Regions from separate parts of the Cobetia sp. ICG0124 genome, predicted to be linked through region 2. Evidence: predicted binding sites of a transcription regulator. Region 2 holds the regulator's gene; the other holds the start of a gene.

Region 1 (11,732 bases), 700 kb from region 2:
ATCCGCCTCAACTTCGAGAAGCGCTGGATCACCCTGGCGCCGGTCGCCACCGTGGTCGGCCTGGCCTTCCGCATGTTCGACCCCGAGCACCTGCTGGGGGACGTGGAAGACATCGGCATCACCTGCGCCCTGATTCCGCGTGATACCGACGGCATGGACATCGGCCGTCGCCATCACCCGATCGGCGCGCCGTTCATGAATGGCCCGATCTTCGGCAAGGACGTCTTCATCCCGCTCAGCTATCTGATCGGTGGCGAGCAGATGGCCGGCCAGGGCTGGAAGATGCTGGTCGAGTGTCTGTCGGTGGGTCGCTGCATCACCCTGCCGTCCGGCTCCGCGGGCATCTCTCGCTACGCACTGGGCTGGAGCGCCGGTTTCGCGCGCATCCGCCGCCAGTTCAATCTGCCGGTGGCCGAGATGGAAGGCGTGCAGGAGCCGCTGGCTCGCATGGCCGCGATGAACTACATCAGCCAGGCCGCCGTACTGCATACCGCCAACATGATCGACAACGGCCACAAGCCGGCCGTGCCCTCCGCCATCCTCAAGAGTCAGCTGACCGAGATGGCCCGCACGCTGCTGACCGATGGCATGGATATCCACGGCGGACGCGGCGTGACGCTCGGCCCGCGCAACTACATCGGCGTGGCATATGCCGGCACCCCGGTCTCGATCACGGTGGAAGGCGCCAACATCATGACCCGCAACCTGATGATCTTCGGTCAGGGGGCCATCCGCTGCCATCCGTACGTGCTGGAAGAGCTGGCCGCCAAGGATGCCGATGACCTGAACGCCTTCGACAAGGCCTTCTTCCGCCATGCAGGCCTCATCTTCGGCAACGCGGCCCGCGCCTTCAGCCAGAGCTTCGGCATCGGCGGCAAGACCACCGGCTTCGACGCCGTCGCCACGCCTTATGCCAACCACATCAACCGCTTCAGCGCCGCCTTCTCGCTGTCCGCCGATGCGGCCATGGCCAGCCTCGGCTCCAGCCTCAAGGCACGCGAGATGCTGTCGGCTCGTCTGGGTGACGTGCTCTCCAACCTCTACCTGGCGTCCCTGACGCTCAAGCAGTGGCACGAATCGGACGCCTGTGAGCACGAGGAAGCGCTGTTCCACTACAGCATGCAATGGTTGCTGCATCGCACCGAGAAGGCACTCGACGAACTGCTCGCCAACCTGCCCAACCGTGCCCTGGCCACGACATTGCGCGTCGTCACGCTGCCGCGTGGTCGTCAGTTCGCCATGCCCAGGGACAGCCTGACCCGCGAGATCGCACGTGCCGTCTCCACCGACAGTGCATTGCGTACCAAGCTGACCGACAACACCTGGGACGCTCAGGACGAAGGCCAGAAGGACAATGCTCTCGCCCGCTACAACGCGCTGCTCAAGGATTACCCGCGTGCGGAGCCGATCTACAAGACGCTGGCCAAGGCCTATCACAAGGGCGAGATCCCGGCCGACGCACTGTCACCGGAAGCGCGCATCGAAGCGGCGGTCGAGGCCGGTATCCTGTCCGCTGAGGATGGCGACTTCATGCGCGTCTTCGAAGCCGAGGTACTCGACATGCTGACCGTCGACCACTTCGATTTCGATGCCTTCGTGCGCAAGCCGATGGCGAGTGACGGCACAGCCTCCAACCCACAGCAGGACGCCGCCTGATCACCGGCCGACGCCCGCGTGAGCGATGCAAGACCTGATCGCTGATCGCAGAACCAAAAAGGCCCCGCTCAGTGAGCGGGGCCTTTTTATTGGCAGGAGGCGCCATGCTTCGCGTCATCTCGATCTCAGATATGACGCGCGAAGTGCTCGAGATCACGCACGAAGGCGTTCTTGTAGGTCTCGAAGTCCTTCGGGCGCGCCTTGAAGGTGCGCTTGATACGCTCGCGATCCAGACGCAGCGGCTCGTCCAGCGCCGCGAGAGTGCCGACACGCGCCGCCGGATTCATGCCGACCAGCTCACGCGGGCGATCGCCTTCGGCCTCGGCCTCCAGCCAGTCGTTGATCCCGGCGCGACGCAGCACGCTGACCAGCGAGCCGTCGGTGAGACGCACCTGCAGACGACCGTGATCCGCCAGCTGTGACACCAGCGCGATGCCGTGGTCATGGCCACGATGGACCGGCGGCGTCGCCCACAGGGCAAGATTCAGCCCGCGCGCATTCTCGTCGAGCACCAACAGGGCGGCGGAGTGGATGCGCTCGGCATCGTCCACCAGCGCGAACAGGCGAGCGGTCTCGTTCTCGAACCAGACACCTCGGACACCGGCATAGCTCACCAGCGCATCCAGCCCCCCTCGCGGCCATGCACTTCGGCACACAGCATCGCCAGACACGCATCGCGCCGGGCACCGGCATGAACATCCAACCGTCATAAAGTTGTAAGGAAAGCCTTCTAGAGTCGTCTACGCTTTTCGGACGATCATCATAAGAACAAAAAGATGTTCGCTTGATCGTACCCGTCATCTTGCCAGCCTCGCGCTGGCAGTCGGTTTCGCGACCGCTTCCGCCAGTGCCCTGGCCGCCACCGAAGTCGAGTGGTGGCACGCCATGGGGGGCGGACTTGGTAAGAAGGTCGACGAGATCGCGGCCGACTTCAATGCAAGTCAGGATGAATTCGTCGTCAAGCCGGTCTTCAAGGGCAACTACTCCGAGACCATGACGTCCGCCATTGCCGCCTTCCGGGCCGGCAAGGGCCCGGACATCGTGCAGATCTTCGAGGCCGGCACCGCCACCATGATGAGCGCCAAGGGTGCCATCATGCCGGTCCATCAGCTGATGGCGGACTATGCACCGTCAGAAGGCGCGAGTTTCGATCCGAAGGCCTACCTGTCTTCCGTCACCGGCTACTACACCGACACCGAAGGCAAGATGCTGTCAATGCCGTTCAACTCCTCCACCCCGGTCACCTATTACAACAAGGACATGCTGGCCAAGGCCGGTGTCGAATCCGTGCCGGCCACCTGGCAGGAGCTGGGTGATGCCCTCAAGAAGGTCGTCGATTCCGGCGCGGGCAGCTGTGGCCTGACGACCACCTGGCCGTCCTGGGTGATGCTGGAGAACTTCTCGGCACGCAATGACGTGCCCTTCGCCAGTAAGGCCAATGGCTTCGCCGGCACCGATACCCGCCTTGAATTCAACAAGACCGCCGTGGTCGACCACATCCAGCGCCTCGATGACTGGCAGGCCGACAAGCGCTTCGTGTTCGGCGGTCGCTTCGATGACGCGGCGCCGAAGTTCTACTCCGGTGAGTGCGCGATGATGATGGGCTCCTCCGCCAGCTATGCCGGCGTCAAGGAAAGCGCCAAGGGCTTCGAGTTCGGCGTGGCACCGCTGCCCTACGACAGCGACGCGATCGAGACGCCGCAGAACTCCATCATCGGCGGCGCGTCACTGTGGGTGCTGTCCGGCCACAGCGATGAGGAATACCAGGGCGTCGCCAAGTTCTTCCAGTACCTCTCCAGGCCCGAAGTCCAGGCCGACTGGCACCAGTTCACCGGCTACCTGCCGATCACCACCGCCGCGGCAGAGCTGACACGTGAGCAGGGCTTCTACGCCGAGAATCCGGGCACTGACGTCGCCATCACCCAGATGACCTCCGTGACCCCGACCGAGAACTCCAAGGGTCTGCGTCTGGGCAACATGGTGCAGATACGTGACGTGATCAACGAAGAGCTCGAGAAGATCTTCGCTGGCAAGGAAAGCGTGCAGGACGGTCTCGATCAGGCTGTCGAGCGCGGCAACAAGCTGCTGGAGAAGTTCGAGCGCGCCAACGGCTGAACACCGCCACACCATGGTGGGCCGCCTGGGCGGCCCACCATGCCCCCTCTTCCTTGCGAGACCTCTGCTGCATGGCCCATTTCAATCGACATCCCTTCACGCCATGGATCCTGCTGGCCCCCCAGCTGATCATCGTCGGCGTGTTCTTCTTCTGGCCGGCCCTGCAGGCCATCGAACAGGCTTTCTATATCGAGGATGCCTTCGGGCTTTCACGTGAATTTGCCGGACTTGCCAACTTCCTCGCGGTCCTCGGCGAAGCGGAATATCTGGAAACCCTGTGGACGACGGTCTACTTCTCCTTTGCCGTCGCCTTCGGCGCCATGGCACTCGCCCTTGGGCTGGCCGTGCTGGCAGACCGCGTGCTGCGTGGCGCCAGCACCTACAAGACCTTCCTCATCTGGCCCTATGCCGTCGCGCCTGCCGTGGCCGGCGTCCTGTGGCTGTTCCTGTTCGACCCGACGCTCGGCATCCTGCCGGAACTGCTGTCCGCCATCGGCATCGACTGGAATCACAACCTCAACGGCAACCAGGCCATGCTGCTGGTGGTACTGGCCTCGATCTGGAAACAGATGAGCTACAACTTCGTGTTCTTCCTCGCAGGTCTCCAGGCGATCCCCAAGAGCCTGCTGGAAGCGGCCGCCATGGATCGCGCCGGCCCCTGGCGACGTTTCTGGACCATCACCTTCCCGCTGCTCTCCCCGACCAGTTTCTTTCTGCTGGTGATGAACGTGGTCTACGCCTTCTTCGAGACCTTCGGCACCATCGATGCCACCACCTCGGGTGGTCCGGGCGGCTCGACGCGCACCCTGGTCTACAAGGTGTATGAAGACGGTTTCGTCGGTCAGGATCTGGGGTCGAGTGCCGCCCAGTCGGTGTTGTTGATGGTCATCGTCGGTGTGCTGACGCTGATCCAGTTCAAGTATGTCGAGAAGAAGGTGCAGTACTGATGCGCTACAACCGTCCCGGGCTTGATATCGCAAGCCATGCGCTCTTGATCGTCGGCTGCGCGCTGTTCTTCCTGCCGGTGTGGATCGCCTTCAGCGCCAGCACCCACGAGATGGGCGACCTCTACTCCAACGTCGCCCCCGTCTGGATAGGCGAGGCAGGATTCGACAACTACCGCCACCTGCTGGAAGACCCCGTCAGCAGTCTCGGCGCCGACGTGATGACCTTGCTGTTCAATTCGATGCTGATGGCACTGGGCATCGCCATCGGCAAGATCATCATCTCGGTACTGGCGGCCTATGCGATCGTGTTCTTCGAGTTCCGCTTCCGCAAGCTGTGCTTCTGGCTGATCTTCATCACCCTGATGTTGCCGGTGGAGGTGCGCATCCTGCCGACCTTCAAGGTGGTGGCCGACCTCAACATGCTGGACAGCTATGCAGGCCTGATCCTGCCGCTGATCGCCAGCGCTACCGCGACCTTCCTGCTGCGCCAGTTCTATCTGACCATCCCGGCCGAACTGGTCGAGGCGGCACGCATCGATGGCGCCGGGCCGTGGCGCTTCCTCAAGGACATTCTGCTGCCGCTGTCGAAGACCAACATCGCGGCACTGTTCGTGATCATGTTCATCTACGGCTGGAATCAGTACCTGTGGCCGCTGCTGATCACCACGGATGCCGACTACCTGACCATCGTCGTCAGCCTCAAGCGCATGTTGACCACCGGCGACGGCCTGGTGCCGTGGCAGGACGTCACCGCCACCACGCTGCTGGCCATGGGGCCGCCGGTGCTGGTGATCCTGTTCATGCAGCGCTACTTCATCAAGGGGCTGGTGGACAGCGAGAAGTGACCTCGCCTCGTCACGGCACCGCTTTGGATATTCATCTCATGGCAACACTGACACTCAAGCAGCTCAAGAAGCAGTACCCCAATGGCTACCAGGCCCTGCACGGCATCGACCTGGAGTTCGGTGAGGGCGAGCTGATCGTCATCGTCGGCCCTTCCGGGTGCGGCAAGTCCACCCTGCTGCGCACCCTGGCGGGGCTCGAGGATATCTCCGAAGGCGACCTGGAGATCAACGGCAAGCGCGTCAATGACCTGGAGCCCGCCGAGCGCGATATCGCGATGGTGTTCCAGAACTATGCGCTCTACCCGCACATGAGCGTGTTCGACAACATGGCCTACGGCCTCAGGAACCGTCGCACGCCCAAGGACGAGATCCAGCATCGCGTCAGCGAGGCCGCCGAACTGCTGGGCCTGACCGAGCTGCTCGATCGTCGTCCCAAGCAGCTCTCCGGCGGCCAGCGTCAGCGCGTCGCCATGGGGCGCGCCATCGTGCGCAAGCCGCAGGTCTTCCTGTTCGATGAGCCGCTCTCGAATCTCGATGCCAAGCTGCGCGTGCAGATGCGCCTCGAGATCCGCCGTCTGCAAAAACGCCTCAAGGTCACCTCCGTCTATGTCACCCATGACCAGACCGAGGCCATGACCCTGGCAGACCGCCTGGTGGTGATGAATGGCGGCCACGTCGAACAGTTCGGCACGCCGATGGCGCTCTATGACCGACCCGCCAGCCAGTTCGTCGCCGGCTTCATCGGCTCGCCTGCCATGAACTTCCTGAGCGCCACCCGTACGGAGGCAGGCCTCTCGCTGCCCTGCGGCGCGCGCCTGGCATTGCCATGGACGCCGCACTGACGTTGGGCATCCGCCCGGAACATCTCGAGGTTCTGCAGCCGGACAGCCCGCTGCCACCGGGTGCCGCGGAGCTTGTGGCCCGCATCGAGCTGGTCGAGCCACTGGGCGCGGACACCCTGGCGTACTGCCGACTGGACGGCCAGGCGGAGCCGCTGGTGGTGAGACTGGACGGCGAGCACGCCGTCGCCGAGGAGCAATGCCTGCGCCTGGCCATTCCGCCCGCACGCGCGCATCTGTTCGGTGCGGATGGCAAGCGCCTGGCAACTCACGAGTGCCAATGGCCATCGCTCACCGCGGGTTGTCCGCCTATGCACCGGAAAACACGCTCAGCGCCATCCGCGCCGCCCATGAGGCCGGCCACCAATGGGTGGAGCTGGATGTCCAGCTGCTCAAGGATGGCACTCCTGTCATCTGGCACGATGCCAGCGTCAATCGTTGCTCCGATGGGCGTGGGCGGCTGAGAAACCTGGATCTGGCAGCGGCTCGGGCGCTGGATGTGGGCAGCTGGTTCAGTGCCCGCTTTGCCGGGGAACGCATGGCGACACTCGAGGAAGCCCTGGCATTGATCGCCTCGCTGGGCATGGGGCTCAATCTCGAGCTCAAGCTGAGTCCGGGGCACGACACTCGAGCACTGGTCGAGAAAGTCGTGCCCCTGGCGGTCGAGGCGCTGCCCGTCGGGCGGCTGATTCTCTCGTCATTCGACCCGCAAGCCCTGCGCATGAGCCGGGAACGTGACGGCAAGGTGCTGATCGGGCTGCTCTACGACGCCATTCCTGACGACTGGGAGGCATTGGCCGAGGACGTGAAGGCAGTCACCGTACATGCGGACTGGCGTGCACTGACACGTGTCGCGGCGAGTCGCGTCACGGCCACCCAGCGCAAGCTGCTCTGCTACACGCCCAACGATGCCGCGGCCTTCTCCCCTCGCTGGGCCTGGGGGGTCAGTGCCGTCATCAGCGATGACCCCGGTATCTTCTCCGAGCAGGACCTTGCGCGAGACATTGAGCCCGCGCCAGCTGCGCATTCTCGAGCGCCTGGCGCGAGACGGCCAGTTGAGCGTCGAGCCGCTGGCCGTGGACTTCGAGGTCACACCGCAGACCATACGCCGCGATCTCGGCGTGCTGTGTGATCTCGGACTGGCGCGACGGCGTCATGGCGGCATCGAACGTCCGCTGGGTGGACACAATCTGGGCCACACCCAGCGCAGCATGCTGGCGAGACCGGCCAAGCAGGCCATGGCGGCCCAGGTCGTCGCCGAGATACCCGATGGCGCCTCGCTGGCACTGGGAATCGGCACCAGCGTGGTGGCTGTCGCCGAGGCACTGATCGCCCGGCGCGGCCTGCGCGTGATCACCAACAACCTGCAGGTGGCACAAGCGCTTTCCAGCCACCCGGATGTCAGCGTGCAGCTTGCCGAGGGCCAGCTTCGCCCTCGGGATCTCGATGTGGTCGGCAGCGCCACCGTGGCCTTCTTCACCCGGCATCAGGTGGACATCGCCGTGCTGGGATGTGGCGGGCTGGATGCCGAGGGGCTGCTGGATTTCGACCCTGAAGAGGCCGCCGTCAGTCGCGCCCTGCTCAGGCATGCCAGACGCCGCATCCTGGTCACCGATGCCAGCAAGTGGGGGCGTGCCGCCATGTGCCGGATCGGCCCGCTCACCGCTCACGAGGATGATCGGAATCACCATGCAAGCCTTCGCTCACTGCCCAGCCACCACCCTGTCCGGCATTCGCTACCTGCTGACCGACATCGATGACACCCTCACCCGGGAAGGGCGACTCGATGCCTCGACATTGGCGGCACTCGAGCGCCTGGAGGCAGCCGGCATCAAGGTCATTCCGGTCACGGGCGGCTGTGCCGGCTGGTGCGATCATATCGCCAGGGCCTGGCCAGTGGCCGCCGTGATCGGGGAGAACGGCGCCTTCGCCTTTCAGCGCCAGGGGCAGCGGATACTCACGACCTGGTGGGAGGACGAAGCACGTCTTCGCGCGCGTCAACGCCATGTGATGACGGTGGCGCGCCAGCTGCTGCTCAACCATCCCCAGGCCGCACTGGCCCAGGACCAGCCCTTCCGCTACGCGGATGTCGCGGTGGACCACTGTCAGGCCGTCAGCCCGCTGTCGCAGGCACAGATCCACGCCATCATCGCCGGCTTCACGGCCGCCGGCATTCAGGCGCGTGCCAGCTCCATCCATATCAATGCCTGGCAGGGTGACTTCGACAAGGCACGCATGGCCGTGCGTGTCCTGACCGAGACCTTCGGACTGGACCGCATGCAACTGGAACAGGAGGTGATGTACGTCGGCGATGCCCCCAATGACGCGCCGATGTTCGCTACCTTCCGGCATACCGTGGGCGTCGCCAATATCCTCAAGCATCGTGCAGCGCTGGGCTGGGAGCCCGCCTGGCTGACCCGCCACGGTCATGGCGCCGGGGTCGAGGAAATCGCCGATGCCCTGCTCGGGTCACATGCAGCCATCGACAGCGAAGAACAGCCCACGCAAGCCTTCACCCGGGTCTTCGAAGCGCATGAAGGCCTCGCCCACCAGGAAGCCGTGGACACCACGGTCACGCATCTTCGCCACATTTTCACGGGTGTGGATACCTGATTCGGTCACGACGCGCACTCCCGATGGCATGTCGGTCAACAGGTCCAGCGTCGTCTCCAGTGAGGTCTCGAAGCTACGCAGATCACGGTTGTTGATTCCGACCAGCTCGATCCCCAGCGCCAGCGCACGCTTGAGCTCCTCGCCATCATGCACCTCGACCAGCACATCCATGCCCAGCTCTCGCGCCTGATCATGCAGAGCACTCAGGCGTGCATCGTCCAGTGCCGCGACGATCAGCAGAATGCAGTCGGCACCGATGGCACGCGCCTCGAGCACCTGATAGGGATGAATGATGAAGTCCTTGCGGATCACCGGGATCGAGACGGCGTCGCGCGCCTCGATCATGAAGTCCTCATGCCCCTGGAAGAAGTCGGCATCGGTCAGCACCGACAGGCAGGCAGCGCCGGCCTGCTCATATGCCACGGCGATCTCGGCCGGCGCGAAGTCTTCACGGATCACGCCCTTGGAGGGAGAGGCCTTCTTCACCTCGGCGATGATGGCCGGCTCACCGCGATCGATACGAGATGTCAGCGCCTTGATGAAACCACGCGGCGCACTCTGCTTCTCGATCAGCGTCTGAAGATCCGCCTCGCCCACCGCCGCACTGCGCTCGGCGATCTCCTCTTCCTTGCGCGCCAGAATTCTGGCCAGGATGGTCGGCAGCGCCTTGTCAGTCGTCTGTTGCTCGGTACTCATCAGCGGGTCGCTCCTTCATCATTGACCTGGGCGTAGACACGGGTGAAATCGGCAAGCTCCTTCATCTTCTCGAAGGGCAGCTTGCTGGCCTGCACGTCCTCGGCAATATTGACGCCTTCCTTGAGACTGTCTGCGATACCGGCCACGTACAGGGCCGCGCCGGCATTGAGCGCCACGATATCGCTGGCCGGCCCCTCGTCTCCGCGCAGCGCCTGCTGCACCAGCTTCAAACTGTCGGCAGACGTCGCGACTGCCAGCGAATCCAGCGACTGGCGCGCGATACCGAAGTCTTCCGGCGCGATGCGGTATTCGCGGATCTCGCCATCCTTGAGCTCATTGACCAAGGTCGGCGCCGCCAGCGAGATCTCGTCCAGACCGTCATCGCTGTGCACCACCAGCACATGCTCGGCCCCGAGACGCTTGAGCACCTCGGCCATCAGCGGCACCAGCGCGGGGTCATACACGCCGAGCACCTGACGGGTAGCGCCAGCCGGATTGGTCAGCGGACCCAGGATGTTGAACATGGTGCGCACCCCCATCTCGCGACGCGGACCGATCACGTGCTTCATGGCAGCATGATGATTGGGCGCGAACATGAAGCCGACCCCGATATCATCGATGCAGCGCGCGACCTGTTCGGCATTCAGCGCCAGATGGATGCCAGCCGATTCGAGCAGATCCGCACTGCCGGACGACGAGGAGACACTGCGGTTGCCATGCTTGGCCACATGCCCACCGGCGGCGGCCACGACGAAACTTGCGGCAGTGGACACATTGAACAGATTGGCCCCATCTCCGCCGGTACCCACGATGTCCACCGCATCGGTGGCGCGCACCGTGACTCGCGTCATCAATTCACGCATCACCTGCGCGGCAGCGGCCAGCTCATCGACAGTCTCGCCTTTCATCGACAGGGCCATCAACAGCGCCCCTATCTGCGCCTGGGTTGCCTCGCCGGTCATGATGGCCGTCATGACCGCATGAGTGTCGTCGTAGCTCAGGTGCTGGCGGCGCATCACGGCGCCAATCGCCTCACGCATCTGCATGTTGTGTCTCCGCAGACGCCAGCCTCGGCGGCTGACGCATGAAAAAATGAAATATGACTCTTGCGATCTGCATCCGCTCAAGCGGCTTTCTCGACCTCGCCGCGACGCAGGAAGTTAGCCAGAAGCTCATGACCCTGCAATGTGAGGATCGACTCGGGGTGGAACTGCACACCCTCGACATCAAGCTCGCGATGGCGCAGCCCCATGATCAGCTGCGGGGTGACATCGTCATCTCCCGTCCAGCTGGTGACGACAAGACACTCAGGCAGGCTGTCGCGCTCGACGACCAGCGAGTGATAACGCGTGACTTCCAGCGGCTCGGCCAACGCCCTGAAGACGCCACTGTTGTCGTGATGGACGGCGGAGGTCTTGCCATGCATCACCTGAGGGGCACGCACCACCTTGCCACCGTAGACCTGACCGATGGCCTGATGGCCGAGACAGACCCCCAGGATCGGCAGCTTGCCGGCAAAGTGACGGATGACGTCCAGGGTAATCCCGGCCTCATTGGGCGTGCACGGCCCTGGCCCCAACACCAGATGCGTGGCACCGAGCACCTCGATCTGCTCGAGCGTGATGGCGTCATTGCGCACGGTCAGCACTTCGGCCCCAAGCTCGCTCAGATACTGGACGATGTTGTAGGTGAAGCTGTCAAAGTTGTCGATCATCAGCACGCGTGGCGCGCTGGCGTCCTGCGAAGTGAATGCCTGCATGGTCAGTGTCCATTCTCGGGAGCGGATCCGTGCCGTGATTCACCGGCCTGCCCGCCCTCCTTTGGTGTCGTTCCCGCCGTCCAGCAACAAAAATGCCGCCCTGGTCGGCGGCATTCTTCTGGTCGTACGTCCTCGAACTTCAGACATGCGAAAGCCGCCCCGTTGTCAGGAGCGCCACCACTGCTGGTTGAGGTCGTGCGGGTTACGTAGCGTCATGGGTCAATAGTGCGTTGAGCCGTTGGGAGTGTCAATCACATGCGAC
Region 2 (11,732 bases):
GCGATTCTGGTGATGCCCTTCGGCGTGATGGCGGCCCTCTATCTACACGAGGTCGCGCATCAGGGGCGTCTCACGCGGCTGACCCGCATCGCGCTGCGCAATCTCGCCGGCGTGCCTTCCATCGTCTATGGGGTCTTCGGGCTGGGGTTCTTCGTCTACGGGCTGGGGGCCGGCCTGGATGAACTGTTCTTTTCCGAGCGTCTGCCGACCCCCACCTTCGGCACCGGTGGATTGCTGTGGGCATCGCTGACGCTGGCGCTGCTGACGCTGCCGGTGGTGATCGTGGCCACGGAGGAGGGGCTGGCGCGGGTGCCGCATCGCCTGCGCGAAGGCGCGCTGGCACTGGGTGCCACGCGCTTTGAGACCCTCAGGCGCGTGGTGATACCCGCGGCATCTCCGGCCTTGATGACCGGGCTGATTCTGGCGGTGGCGCGTGCGGCAGGCGAGGTCGCGCCCTTGATGCTGGTCGGCGTGGTCAAGCTGGCGCCGGACCTGCCGCTGGATGACAGCTTCCCGTGGCTGCATCTGGATCGCAAGTTCATGCACCTCGGCCATCAGGTCTATGATCTGGCCTTCCAGAGCAGCGATGCCTTCAGCAGTCGCCCGCTGGTCTACGCGACCGCGCTGGTGCTGGTGGTCGTGATCCTGTGCCTCAATCTGAGTGCCATTCGCCTGCGTCACATGCTGGCACAACGTTACAAGGGAGCCACCGAATGAAGCGTGACTCTGCACAGGACACGTGCCTGGAAACCCGCCACCTGTGCCTCGATTATCAGGCGCAGGTGGGCAAGGAGCGTCACCGACGGCGTGCGCTTGACGATATCAGCCTGCGCATCGCGCGCAAGCGCGTGACGGCTTTCATCGGTCCCTCGGGATGTGGCAAGTCGAGCCTGCTGCGCACCTTCAATCGCATGACTGATCTCGATGAGCAGTCACGCCTGAGCGGCAAGGTCTGGCTGGAAGGCGAGGACATCCATGCCCGGGGCGTGGATGTCCCCATGCTGCGCCGGCGCGTCGGCATGGTGTTCCAGACGCCCAACCCCTTTCCGATGTCGGTCTACGAGAACGTGGCCTTCGGGCTGAGGCTGGTCGGCGAGAATGACAAGCGCCATCTGGATGACAAGGTCGAATCCTGTCTGCGGGCCGCGGCGCTGTGGGAGGAAGTGAAGGACCGGCTGTTCGACAGCGCGCTGGGGCTTTCCGGTGGCCAGCAGCAGCGCCTGGTGATCGCGCGCACGCTGGCGGTGGAGCCGGAAGTCCTGCTGCTGGATGAGCCAGCCTCGGCGCTGGACCCGATCTCGACGCTCAAGATCGAGGAGCTGATCCGCTCGCTGCGCTCACGCCTGACGTTGGTCATCGTCACCCACAACATGCAGCAGGCAGCACGTGTCTCGGATGCCACGGCCTTTCTGCATGAAGGGCAGCTGGTGGAATATGCCCCGACCGATCAGCTGTTCACCAATCCGCGTCGTCGCCAGACCGAGGACTACATCACCGGTCGTTTCGGGAGTGAAATATAACTGCAATCAAGAGGCGTCATGCTAGGAGGGAGCCGCCTGCGCCAGCCGCCTGCCTCGGCGGATGACTTCCCGGGAGAGGGTAATGGATATCACCAGCGATTCGCACGGCAAGCACATATCCCAGCAGTTCAATCACGAGCTGGATGCGCTGAAGACACACCTGCTGGCCATGGGCGGTCTGGTGGAGAAGCAGCTGCAGGATGCCGTCACGGCCCTGCTGGAGGGTGACAGCGAGACGGCGACACGCGTGCGTGACAATGACAAGGCCGTCAACGACATGCAGCTGAAGATCGATGACGAGTGCACCCGCGTGCTGGCGCGCCGTCAGCCGGCGGCCTCCGATCTGCGTCTGGTGCTGGCCGTGATTCGCGCCACCTCGGACCTGGAGCGTATCGGCGATGAATCCAGCAAGATCGCGCGCAATGCCATCTCGCTGGTCGAGAACGGCCAGAGCCCGCGTGGCATGGTCGAGGTTCGTCACCTCAGTCAGCATGTGCGCAGCATGGTGCGTGACTCGCTGACCGCCTTCGCCCGCTTCGATACGGATCTGGCGCTCAAGGTACTGCGTGAGGATGCCTCGGTGGATCTGGAATACCAGAGCGCGATGCGTTCGCTGATGACCTTCATGATGGAAGACGCGCGCCAGATCACCCCGGTGCTCAACGTGATGTGGATTCTGCGTGCGCTGGAGCGTATCGGGGATCACGCCGACAACCTCGCCGAGTACGTCATCTTCCTGGTCAAGGGCGTGGACGTGCGTCACACCGACACCCATGACCTCCAGCCGCAGGATCTCGACAAGGGGCAGCCGCCTTTCACGAAATGACGAGGACGTCGCATGATTGATGCCGTATCGGCGCTGGTCCGCGGGACCCGCATGGTCTATACCCCCGGGCTACGCCGTTTCGTGTTCGTACCACTGGCGATCAACCTGGTGCTCTACAGTGCCACGCTGTGGCTGTTGTTCAGCCAGTTCGAGGGCTGGATCGATTACTGGATGCTCAAGGTGCCCAGCTGGCTGGAATGGCTGAGCTGGTTGATCTGGCCGGTGCTGGTGCTGAGTCTGTTGCTGGCGGTGTTCTTCACCTTCAGCCTGGTGACCAATCTGATCGCGGCGCCGTTCTACGGCATTCTGGCCGAGAAGGTCGAGCATCGACTGGATGGCACCCTGATCGAGGATGAGCGTGGCCTGGTGAAGATCGGGATCGACTCGCTGGGGCGCGAGATGGCCAAACTGGGTTACTTCATTCCCCGCATGATCGCGCTGTTCATTCTCGGCTTCATTCCGGGCCTGAATCTGCTCTCACCGCTGCTGTGGGGGCTGTTCTCGGCCTGGAGCATGGCGATCCAGTATCTGGACTATCCGATGGACAACCATCAGGTCAGCTTCGGCGACATGAAGCAGCGTCTCAAGGCGCGCTGGTGGCCGTCACTGACCTTCGGTGGTGCCGTGTTCGTGCTGACGCTGGTGCCCTTGGCCAACCTGCTGTTCATTCCCGGGGCCGTGGCGGGTGCCGTCCTGATGTGGCAGAGCCACTACCGACAGCTGCCTGCCCCGCGCCGCTGAGCCAGGCTGCAGTCGTCGCGCAGCGGCGTTCCGCCGGGAAATGACAACGGAAGCGTGCGCCCTCGCCGGGCAGGCTGTCGATCTCCAGGCGGCCCTGATGGCGGATCAGCACATGCTTGACGATGGCCAGTCCCAGCCCGGTGCCACCAGTGGCGGTGCTGCGTCCCTTGTCGATGCGATAGAAGCGCTCCGTCAGGCGCGGTAGATGCACGGGATCAATGCCGTCACCGTCATCCTCCACCTCGACCATCACGCCCTCGCTGGTGCTCTGGCAGCGCAGCGTGATGTGGCAGTCTTCCGGCGTGTAACGCACCGCATTGAAGACCAGATTCGAGATCGCGCTTCTCAGCTCCTGCTCCTCACCCATCAGGGCCAGTCCGGGCTCGACCGCCACCGTGATGACATGCCGCTCCTTCGAGAGGCCTTCGGCATCTTCCCGGATACGCGTCAGCAGCTGTGCCATGTCGATGCGACGTCCTTCGCCCGACAGCTCGTCGGTCTCCAGGCGCGACAGGGTCAGCAGATCCTCGACGAGGTGCTGCATGCGGTCGGTCTGACTCTGCATCTGTCCCAGGCCACGCTGCCAGCGCGGGGGCAGGTCATCGGCATAGTCGGAATAGGTCTCGAGATAGCCGGCCAGTACCGTCAGCGGCGTGCGCAGCTCATGGGAGACATTGGCCACGAAGTCGCGGCGCATTTCCTCGAGACGGTAGAGACGGGTGACATCGCGCACCATCACCAGGCGCTCGTTGTCACCGAACAGGGTGATGGAGATCTGCAGGGTCAGGTTGTCGGAGAGCGGCGATTGCAGGGTCAGCGGCTCACGATAGGCCAGCCGATTGAAGTAATCGATGAACACGGGGTCACGCAGATAGTTGGTGACGTGCTGGCCGCGGTCGTGACTGGCCTTGAGGCCGATCAACTGCTCGGCAGCGCTGTTCCACCACTCCATGTCGCCGTGATTGTCGAGCATCACCAGGCCATCGCGCATCGCTTCCGAGGATTCCTGGATGCGATTGAGGATACTGCGCAGTCGCTCCTGCGCCTGACGCTGACCCTTCTGGTAGCGATACAGACGATCGAGCAGATCCCCCCAGACGCCATCGCCGGGCGGCGGCTCTTCATGGGGGTTGGTGATCAGCCAGGTGTAGAGGCTCTTGAGGTGCTTGAGATGGACGAACAGGTACAGCGCCAGCCCCAGCGCCAGGCCCCAGCCCAGCAGGCCGAGCAGTCCGCCGACCAGCCCGAAGCCGCCCGCCAGATAGCCCAGCCGCCATAGCTCGTTCGTCCAGTAGCGCATCCGCGTCTCAGGCCTGGGCGCTGAAGCGATAACCGGTACCGCGGACGGTCTGGATCAAGTGCTGATGCCCCTCGCCCAGCGCCTTGCGCAGACGACGAATGTGCACGTCCACGGTGCGCTCCTCGACATAGACATTGCCGCCCCAGACCTGATCCAGCAGCTGGCTGCGGGTGTAGGCGCGCTCCTGATGGGTCATGAAGAACTGCAGCAGGCGGTATTCGGTGGGGCCGACCTCCAGGGAGTTGCCGTGTGCGGTCACGCGGTGGCTGGCGGGGTCGAGCATCAGACCCTCGACTTCCACCGACTCCTCGACGCCCTTGGGCGTGGTGCGGCGCAGCACGGCCTTGAGGCGTGCCACCAGCTCGCGTGGCGAGAAGGGCTTGGTGATGTAATCGTCCGCCCCGGCCTCGAGCCCCTGGATCTTGTTGTCTTCCTCGCCCTTGGCGGTGAGCAGGATGATCGGCAGCTCCGCCGTGGTCTCGTCACGCTTGAGGCGGCGCGCCAGTTCCAGCCCGCTGGTGCCGGGCATCATCCAGTCCAGCAACAGCAGATCGGGCTTTTCATCGACGACGATGGCGTGGGCGTCCTGGGCATTGTCGGCCTCCAGCACGCGGTAATCCGCCATTTCCAGGGCGACGGCGATCATCTCGCGTATCGAGGATTCGTCGTCGACAATCAGTACGGTCTTGGAGCTCATCGCTAGATCCCATGCAGCAGTCGGCGCACGCGCCAGAATGACAAGTCGATGACGATTACAACCTGCTTATATGACAGTGAGATGACAATCGCCAGCTTGGCAGCTTGCCGCCCGGCTTGCCAGCAGGGGTCAGGCAGCTGGCCAGGTCGCCAGCGCGATGCCCGCGAAGATCAGCAGGCCGGACCAGTGGTTGTTGAGAAATGCCTGGAAGCAGGGGCCACGCTCCCGCTCGCGAATCAGGCGCTGCTGCCAGACGAAGGTCACGGCCGCCGCGGCCAGCCCCAGCCAGTAGAAGATGCCCAGCGCCAGGTGCAGGCCGATGCCGATCAACACCGCCAGCATGCCCAGCTGCAGCAGACCGATCATCAGCGTGTCGGCGCGGCCGAACAGCACGGCGGTGGACTTGATGCCGACCTTGAGGTCGTCATTGCGATCGACCATCGCATAGGCGGTGTCGTAGGCCACCGTCCACATCAGATTGGCCGCGAACAGCCACCAGCCATAGGTCGGCACCTCCTCAAGCGTCGCCGCGAAGGCCATCGGAATCGCCCAGCCGAAGGCGGCACCCAGCACCACCTGCGGCAGATGATGGAAGCGCTTCATGAACGGATAGCTGGCCGCCAGCAGCACGGCGACGATCGACAGCAGCACCGTGGTCAGGTTGGTGAAGCACACCAGCACGAAGGCGGCCGCGACCAGCACACCGAACAGGGTCAGCGCCTCGCGCTCCGTGATGCGTCCTGAGGTCAGCGGGCGATCCCGGGTGCGTTCGACATGCTTGTCCCAGTGGCGATCCGCGTAGTCGTTGATCACGCAGCCGGCGGCACGCATCAGATAGACGCCAGCCACGAAGATCAGCAGCGTATCGCGGTCCGGTAGCCCATCGGCCGCCAGCCACAGGGCCCATAGGGTCGGCCACATCAGCAGCCAGGTGCCGATGGGGCGGTCCAGACGAGTCAGGGCGAGGTAATCGGCCAGTTTGGACGGGCGGGAAGCGGAGTTCCAGAGCGTGCTGGAACCGAGGGGTGAAACCTTCCTGGACCAGTACCCGGAAGCGACCGTGCGAGAACATCGAGCGGCGCATCCACAGGCTGGCGGTGCGTGCCAGCGGCTGCGTGCTGGCAAGTCTCAGTGGCGCCCGGCTGACATCGATGGCGCTGCGGGTCAGGTCGGGCTGGCGGAACAGCCAATGGCCCAGCGAGCCTTCGCCGAGCGTCGAAAGACGGTGGCCATGGGCCAGGTCCAGCGCCGCCAGCGAGCGCGCGATCACCCAGGGCTCATCGCCATGACACAGGGCCACTTCGCGCCGCCAGACATGGCGTCGTGGCGCGATACCCAGCATCCGCGCCTCATCACGCCGGGCAGGGCCGGTGTCCTGCAGCAGCAGGCGCACGCGCAGCCCCTGACCATCGAGCATGCGCATGGCGTGATCGAGACGCTGGGTCAGCGAGTCACTGGAGGACAGCCATGGCCACCAGCCGGCCGGCATGACGCCTTGCAGGCTCGCGGCGGGCTGCCAGTGACGGCGGACCGCCGTCCTCTCGGATCGATCTCAGGAGATGGCGCCATGCGCGACCCTCGTACCCTTGTCATCATCGGCACCGGCATGGCCGGCATTGGCCTGGCGCGTGCCCTGCGTGCGCGTGACAAGGACAGTCGACTGATCCTGGTCAGTCAGGACAGTGGCCACGATTACGCCAAGCCTCTGCTGTCCACCGCCTTTGCCAAGGGCATGAGCGCCCGGGCATTGGCACGGCAGACCTCCGTGGCCCTGGTGGATGAACTGGACGCCGAGCTGCGCACCCATCAGCGAGTGACGAGCATCGATACCCACGCGCGACAGGTCTGGCTGGGCGAGGAATGCCTGGCCTATGACGAGCTGGTGCTGGCACTCGGTGCCGCGCCGCGGCGACCCTTCCCCATCGATGACTCGGTCGGCTCGCGCGTGATGAGCATCAATGATCTCGATGACTACGCCGCCTTCAGCGCCACGCTGACGGCAGCGCGTGAGGCGGGGGAGAGTGGCCGTGTCGTGATCGTCGGTGCCGGTCTGGTGGGGTGTGAATACGCCAATGACCTGAAAGCCGCAGGACATGAGGTCACCTTGGTCGCGGCGGGAGACACTCCGCTGGATGGCTTGCTTCCCCAGGCGCTCGGCCGGCGACTTGGCAAGGCCTTCGATGCCATCGGCGTGCGTCGGCTGCAAGGAGAGATGGTCGAGACCATCACCGCCGGCAAGGCAACGCAGGCGCCCGTCAGCGTGGTGCTGCAGAGTGGTCATGCGGTGGAGGGCTCGCTGGTGCTGCTGGCCACGGGGCTCGCGCCACGCATCAAGCTGGCACAGGGCGCGGGGTTGAGTGCTGGTGGGGACGGCATCCGCGTCGATCGTCACCTTGCCACCTCCCGGCCGCATGTCTGGGCGCTGGGAGACTGCGCCAGTGTCGAAGGGGTCAATGCCATGTACGTGCAGCCCCTGCAGGCCGCAGCCCGGGTGCTGGCCGCCAATCTGTGCGGCGAGGCGGTCGAGCTCGACTGGAAGGCCTGGCCCGTGCTGGTCAAGACACCGGCGCTGCCCATCGTGGCCTACCCGCCTCGGACGGCCGTGGCGCGCTGGGACATCACGGGCGAGGGAGATGATCTCGATGCACGCGCTCTCGATGCGAACGAACGCTTGATTGGATATGCGTTGACAGGCGCCTCCGTTCGCAGGAAAGTCGAGCTGGCGCGGCAGGCACCGCCGTTGCTAGGCTAGGCGATGCCATGGCCGATGGTCGCAGACCCCTTGAAGCCAGCGTAGTCAGGCACGATAGTGAAGTTTCCGTCAGAATCGGCGGCTGAGCCGCCCGTGCAGAATGCCAAACCAGGAGGGCTTTTCATGCGCAAGCCAGAACTCGCTGCGGCCATCGCCGAGCGTGCGGATCTGTCCAAGGACAAGGCTAGTCAAGTGTTGAACGTGATTCTCGACGAGATCACCCACACGGTCGCCAAGGGCAACGATGTTTCATTGATTGGTTTTGGCTCCTTCACGGTGCGTCAGCGTGCAGCGCGTACCGGCAAGAACCCCCAGACAGGCAAACCCCTGACCATCCCGGCCAGCAAGACAGTGGCCTTCAAGCCGGGCAAGTCATTGAAGGATGCGGTGACCAAGTAAGTCTGGTCCACGTCGCCGCGCAAGGAATGACGCCATGAAGCTCAAGTTGCTGTTGTGGGTACTGGGCCTGCTGCTCAAGCGTGCCTTCCGGCGCGACCCCGAATTTCGCGCTCAGCTCGAGACGCGTTCGCTGGATTGGGGCGTTGCCACGGAGGATCTGAGCATCGCGCGTCATTATCGGATGTCTCGGGAAGGTGTGACCTCCGGCACCGGTCTGCCGGTGGATACGGAGCTTGAGCTGCGCTTCGCGCATGCTGAGAGTGCGGTGGCCTTCCTGCTCAAGCCGTCTCCCAAGGCCTTCTTGAATGGCATGATGGAGCAGCGCGTGCGTCTGGTCGGGGATTCCGCCCAGCTCAATCGTCTGCAGTCATTGCTCAAGCGGATTCGCTGAACAAGGTGTCACAGCAGATGCTTGAGGCCCGGGATGCCCTCGATGACCTGGTCGACCACACCATCGCCGGCTTGCTCGCGCGCATAGCTCAGCGTCTCATCGGCCACGCCACGTGCCTGATCCATGTTCAGGTCCAGTCCCATCAGCTTCTGGCCCAGCTCCAGTGCTCCCCCTCCGCTGCCTCCGGTGAATGCACTGACCGCCCCCATCAGGCCGCCCATGAGGCCACCGCCCCCGGACTCGGCGGCTTCCTCGCCAGCGCTGCCGATCAACCCTTCGGCGCCCGGAATGGCTCCCAGCAGTGATGCCGCCGGCCCATCCGGGCCCTGTTCACGCACGAACTTGAGAATGAGGCCGACCGCCTGTTCGGCAATCTCCGGTGACAGCCCGAGGGCGCCAGTGACACGTTCGATGAGTGGGTGCATCGGTATTCTCCATGAAATCCGGGGTAGGCATGAGTGCGCCCTGGTCACGGAACACTTCATGACACGCTCCCTGCAACACTCGCTCATCCACTCCCTGCGTCGACTGTGGACGCTGGATGCCTTCAGCTATTCGCTGCGCATGCTCATCGCGCTGGGCGGTGTGATGGCGGTAGGGTTCTGGCTGGACGAGATGGCGCTGGTGATCCCGCTGTTTCTCGGCGTGATTGCCTCGGGACTGGCGGAAACGGATGACCATTGGCGCGGGCGACTGCGCGCGCTGGGCATGACACTGGCCTGCTTCAGCATCGCCGCCGTCTCGGTGGAACTGCTGTTCGGCATGCCGTTGCCCTTCGTGATCGGCCTGGCGCTGGCCACCTTCACTCTGCCGATGCTGGCGGCGATCGATGCCCGCTACGGGGCCATCGCCCGCGCCTCGCTGATTCTGGCCGTGTACACCATGATCAGTCTCGAGCAGCAGCATGGCGATGGGCAGATCGCGCTGCTGGAACGCAGCCTGCCCGAGTGGCTGCGTGAGCCGGGACTGGGCATCAATCTGGTCCAGCCGTTGCTGCTGGTGATCGGCGCGACCTGGTATGGCCTGCTGTCGGTACTGTGGTGCGCGCTGTTCTCGCGTCAGCCGCTCAAGCACAGCATGGCGACCCTCTACCGTGAACTGGGCCGCTATCTGATTCTCAAGGCTCAGCTGTTCGAGCCACTGCGCAACGTGGATCGCTCGGCGCGTCGTCTGGCGCTGGCGGAGCAGAATGGTCGCGTGGTCGTGGCGCTCAACCAGACCAAGGAGATGGTCTTCCGGCGTCTTGCCGGGCGGCGCGACACCAGCAAGCTGGATCGCTACCTGCGGCTCTACTTCATCGCCCAGGACCTTCATGAGCGGGCCAGTTCGAGCCATTACCCCTATGGCCAGCTCAGTGATGCCTTCTTCCACCACGATATCCTGTTCCGCTGTCAGCGCCTGCTGGAGCAGCAGGGCGGCGCCTGCAAGGGGCTGGGCCGGGCGCTGCTGATGCGTCAGCCCTTCGAGGCCAGTGACAGCCAGCAGGCGCTGGAAGACCTCAACGCCTCGCTCGAGTATCTCAAGCAGCAGCATCGGCCTGAATGGCGTCATCTGATGCAGGCGCTGGAGGCGCTGGCGGGCAACCTGCGGTTGATCGAAGGGCAGATCGAGCGACTCGGCGATCTGGAAGCCAGCAGCAGTGAAAGCGACAACAGCCTGCTGGATCGCTCGCCTCACGGCACGCGGGACATGCTCGAGCGCATTCGCAGCCATCTGACCCCGCGCTCGCCGATCTTCCGTCATTCACTGCGCCTGACCGCGACCCTGGTGGCCGGCTATGGCGTGCTGCTGGCGGTCCACCCGACCCAGGGCTACTGGATTCTGCTGACGGGGCTGTTCGTCTGCCGGCCCAGCTTCGGCGATACCCGGCGCACCCTGGCTCAGCGCATCGTCGGTACCTTGATCGGTCTGCTGGCCGGCTGGGCGCTGATCAGCCTGTTCCCGGCCCCCACCCTCCAGGCCGGCATCGCCGTGGTCGCGGGGGTGCTGTTCTTCGCCACGCGCGGGTCACGCTACACCCTGGCGACGGCGGCCATCACCCTGATGGTGCTGGCCTGCTTCAACCAGGTCGGTGATGGCTTCGATCTCATCTGGCCGCGACTGTTCGATACGCTGGTCGGTGGCCTGCTGGCGGGGCTTTCCGTGGTGTTGATCCTGCCGGACTGGCAGGGCCGCAAGCTCTATCGTCAGGCCGGTGTCAGCCTCAAGACCAGCGGGCGCTATCTGGGGGAGGTGCTGTCCCAGTATCGTCACGGCAAGCGCGATGACCTGGCCTACCGCCTGGCGCGGCGCAATGCCCACAATGCCGACGCCGCCTTCTCGAGCCTGCTGGCGACGGCGCGCAAGGAGCCGGGCCATTTCCGGCGTGACGTGGAACCGGGCTTCGGCTTCCTGCTCCATGCCCATACCGCGCTGGGGTATCTGTCGGCATTGGCGGCGCATCGTGGCGAGCTGGAATCTACCTCGTCCGCCAGCAGCGGCATCGAGACGCTGTTGCGCCATGGCGAGCGTCTGAGTCAGCAGCTGACGACATTGGGTGAGCAGCTGGAGGCGGGCGGCGAGATCACCCTCACGCTGGAAAGCGATCATGAGATCGCGGCGCTGGAGGCCGAGATCGAGCAGGTCGAGTCCACCACCGGGCGCCTGGCGCTGTCACAGCTGATTCTGGTGCTGCGGCTGTTGCAGCCGCTGGAAAGTGCCGGCACCCAGCTGATCAAGGCCAGCCGCGCCAGCTGAAGGAGTGCGTTGGGGGACAGGTGGGCAGGGCGCTCAGACGGCGCCGTATTGGCCAGCCGCCTCCCCCAGCCAGCGGCGGATCAGGGGCTCCGCGGCCTGGGGGGCCTCAGTGAGAATGGCGTCGGCCAGGGTGGTGGTCGGGGCGATCAGGTCGCTGTCACGCTCGAGATCGGCGATCTTCATCCCCGCCAGCCCCGTCTGGCGCGTGCCCAGCACTTCGCCGGGCCCGCGCAGCTCCAGGTCCTTCTCGGCGATCTTGAAGCCGTCGGTGGTCTCGCGCATCACCGCCAGGCGTTGCCTGGAGTGCTGAGAGAGCGGAGGATGATAGAGCAGCACGCAGAAGCTCTCGGTGCTGCCACGCCCGACACGC

The links. The regulator PhoB, encoded in region 2, activates phosphate uptake and scavenging genes when phosphate is short. The targets are predictions, from matches to a motif close to TGTCATANNNNTGTCANA.
Region 1: the regulator PhoB is predicted to act here: its motif matches at 2,361-2,378, upstream of ugpB (sn-glycerol-3-phosphate ABC transporter substrate-binding protein UgpB).

What each region holds. Positions count from the first base shown of each region.
Region 1 is NZ_CP024893.1:2,669,335-2,681,066, forward strand. It holds gene CU110_RS12530 (acyl-CoA dehydrogenase) at 1-1,656, shown strand, start outside; gene CU110_RS12535 (hypothetical protein) at 1,782-2,327, opposite strand; gene ugpB (sn-glycerol-3-phosphate ABC transporter substrate-binding protein UgpB) at 2,473-3,771, shown strand; gene ugpA (sn-glycerol-3-phosphate ABC transporter permease UgpA) at 3,843-4,718, shown strand; gene ugpE (sn-glycerol-3-phosphate ABC transporter permease UgpE) at 4,718-5,563, shown strand; partial or broken gene ugpC (sn-glycerol-3-phosphate ABC transporter ATP-binding protein UgpC) at 5,602-6,584, shown strand; gene CU110_RS17245 (glycerophosphodiester phosphodiesterase family protein) at 6,683-7,534, shown strand; gene CU110_RS12565 (DeoR/GlpR family DNA-binding transcription regulator) at 7,458-8,162, shown strand; partial or broken gene CU110_RS17250 (HAD-IIB family hydrolase) at 8,092-8,706, shown strand; gene trpC (indole-3-glycerol phosphate synthase TrpC) at 8,872-9,711, opposite strand; gene trpD (anthranilate phosphoribosyltransferase) at 9,711-10,757, opposite strand; gene CU110_RS12585 (aminodeoxychorismate/anthranilate synthase component II) at 10,835-11,470, opposite strand.
Region 2 is NZ_CP024893.1:23,423-35,154, forward strand. It holds gene pstA (phosphate ABC transporter permease PstA) at 1-717, shown strand, start outside; gene pstB (phosphate ABC transporter ATP-binding protein PstB) at 714-1,520, shown strand; gene phoU (phosphate signaling complex protein PhoU) at 1,603-2,346, shown strand; gene cysZ (sulfate transporter CysZ) at 2,359-3,087, shown strand; gene phoR (phosphate regulon sensor histidine kinase PhoR) at 3,011-4,387, opposite strand; gene phoB (phosphate regulon transcriptional regulator PhoB) at 4,395-5,084, opposite strand; gene ubiA (4-hydroxybenzoate octaprenyltransferase) at 5,214-6,062, opposite strand; partial or broken gene CU110_RS00145 (chorismate lyase) at 6,166-6,573, opposite strand; gene CU110_RS00150 (FAD-dependent oxidoreductase) at 6,652-7,836, shown strand; gene CU110_RS00155 (HU family DNA-binding protein) at 7,960-8,235, shown strand; gene CU110_RS00160 (hypothetical protein) at 8,270-8,626, shown strand; gene CU110_RS00165 (DUF2780 domain-containing protein) at 8,635-9,051, opposite strand; gene yccS (YccS family putative transporter) at 9,110-11,362, shown strand; gene recG (ATP-dependent DNA helicase RecG) at 11,396-11,732, opposite strand, start outside.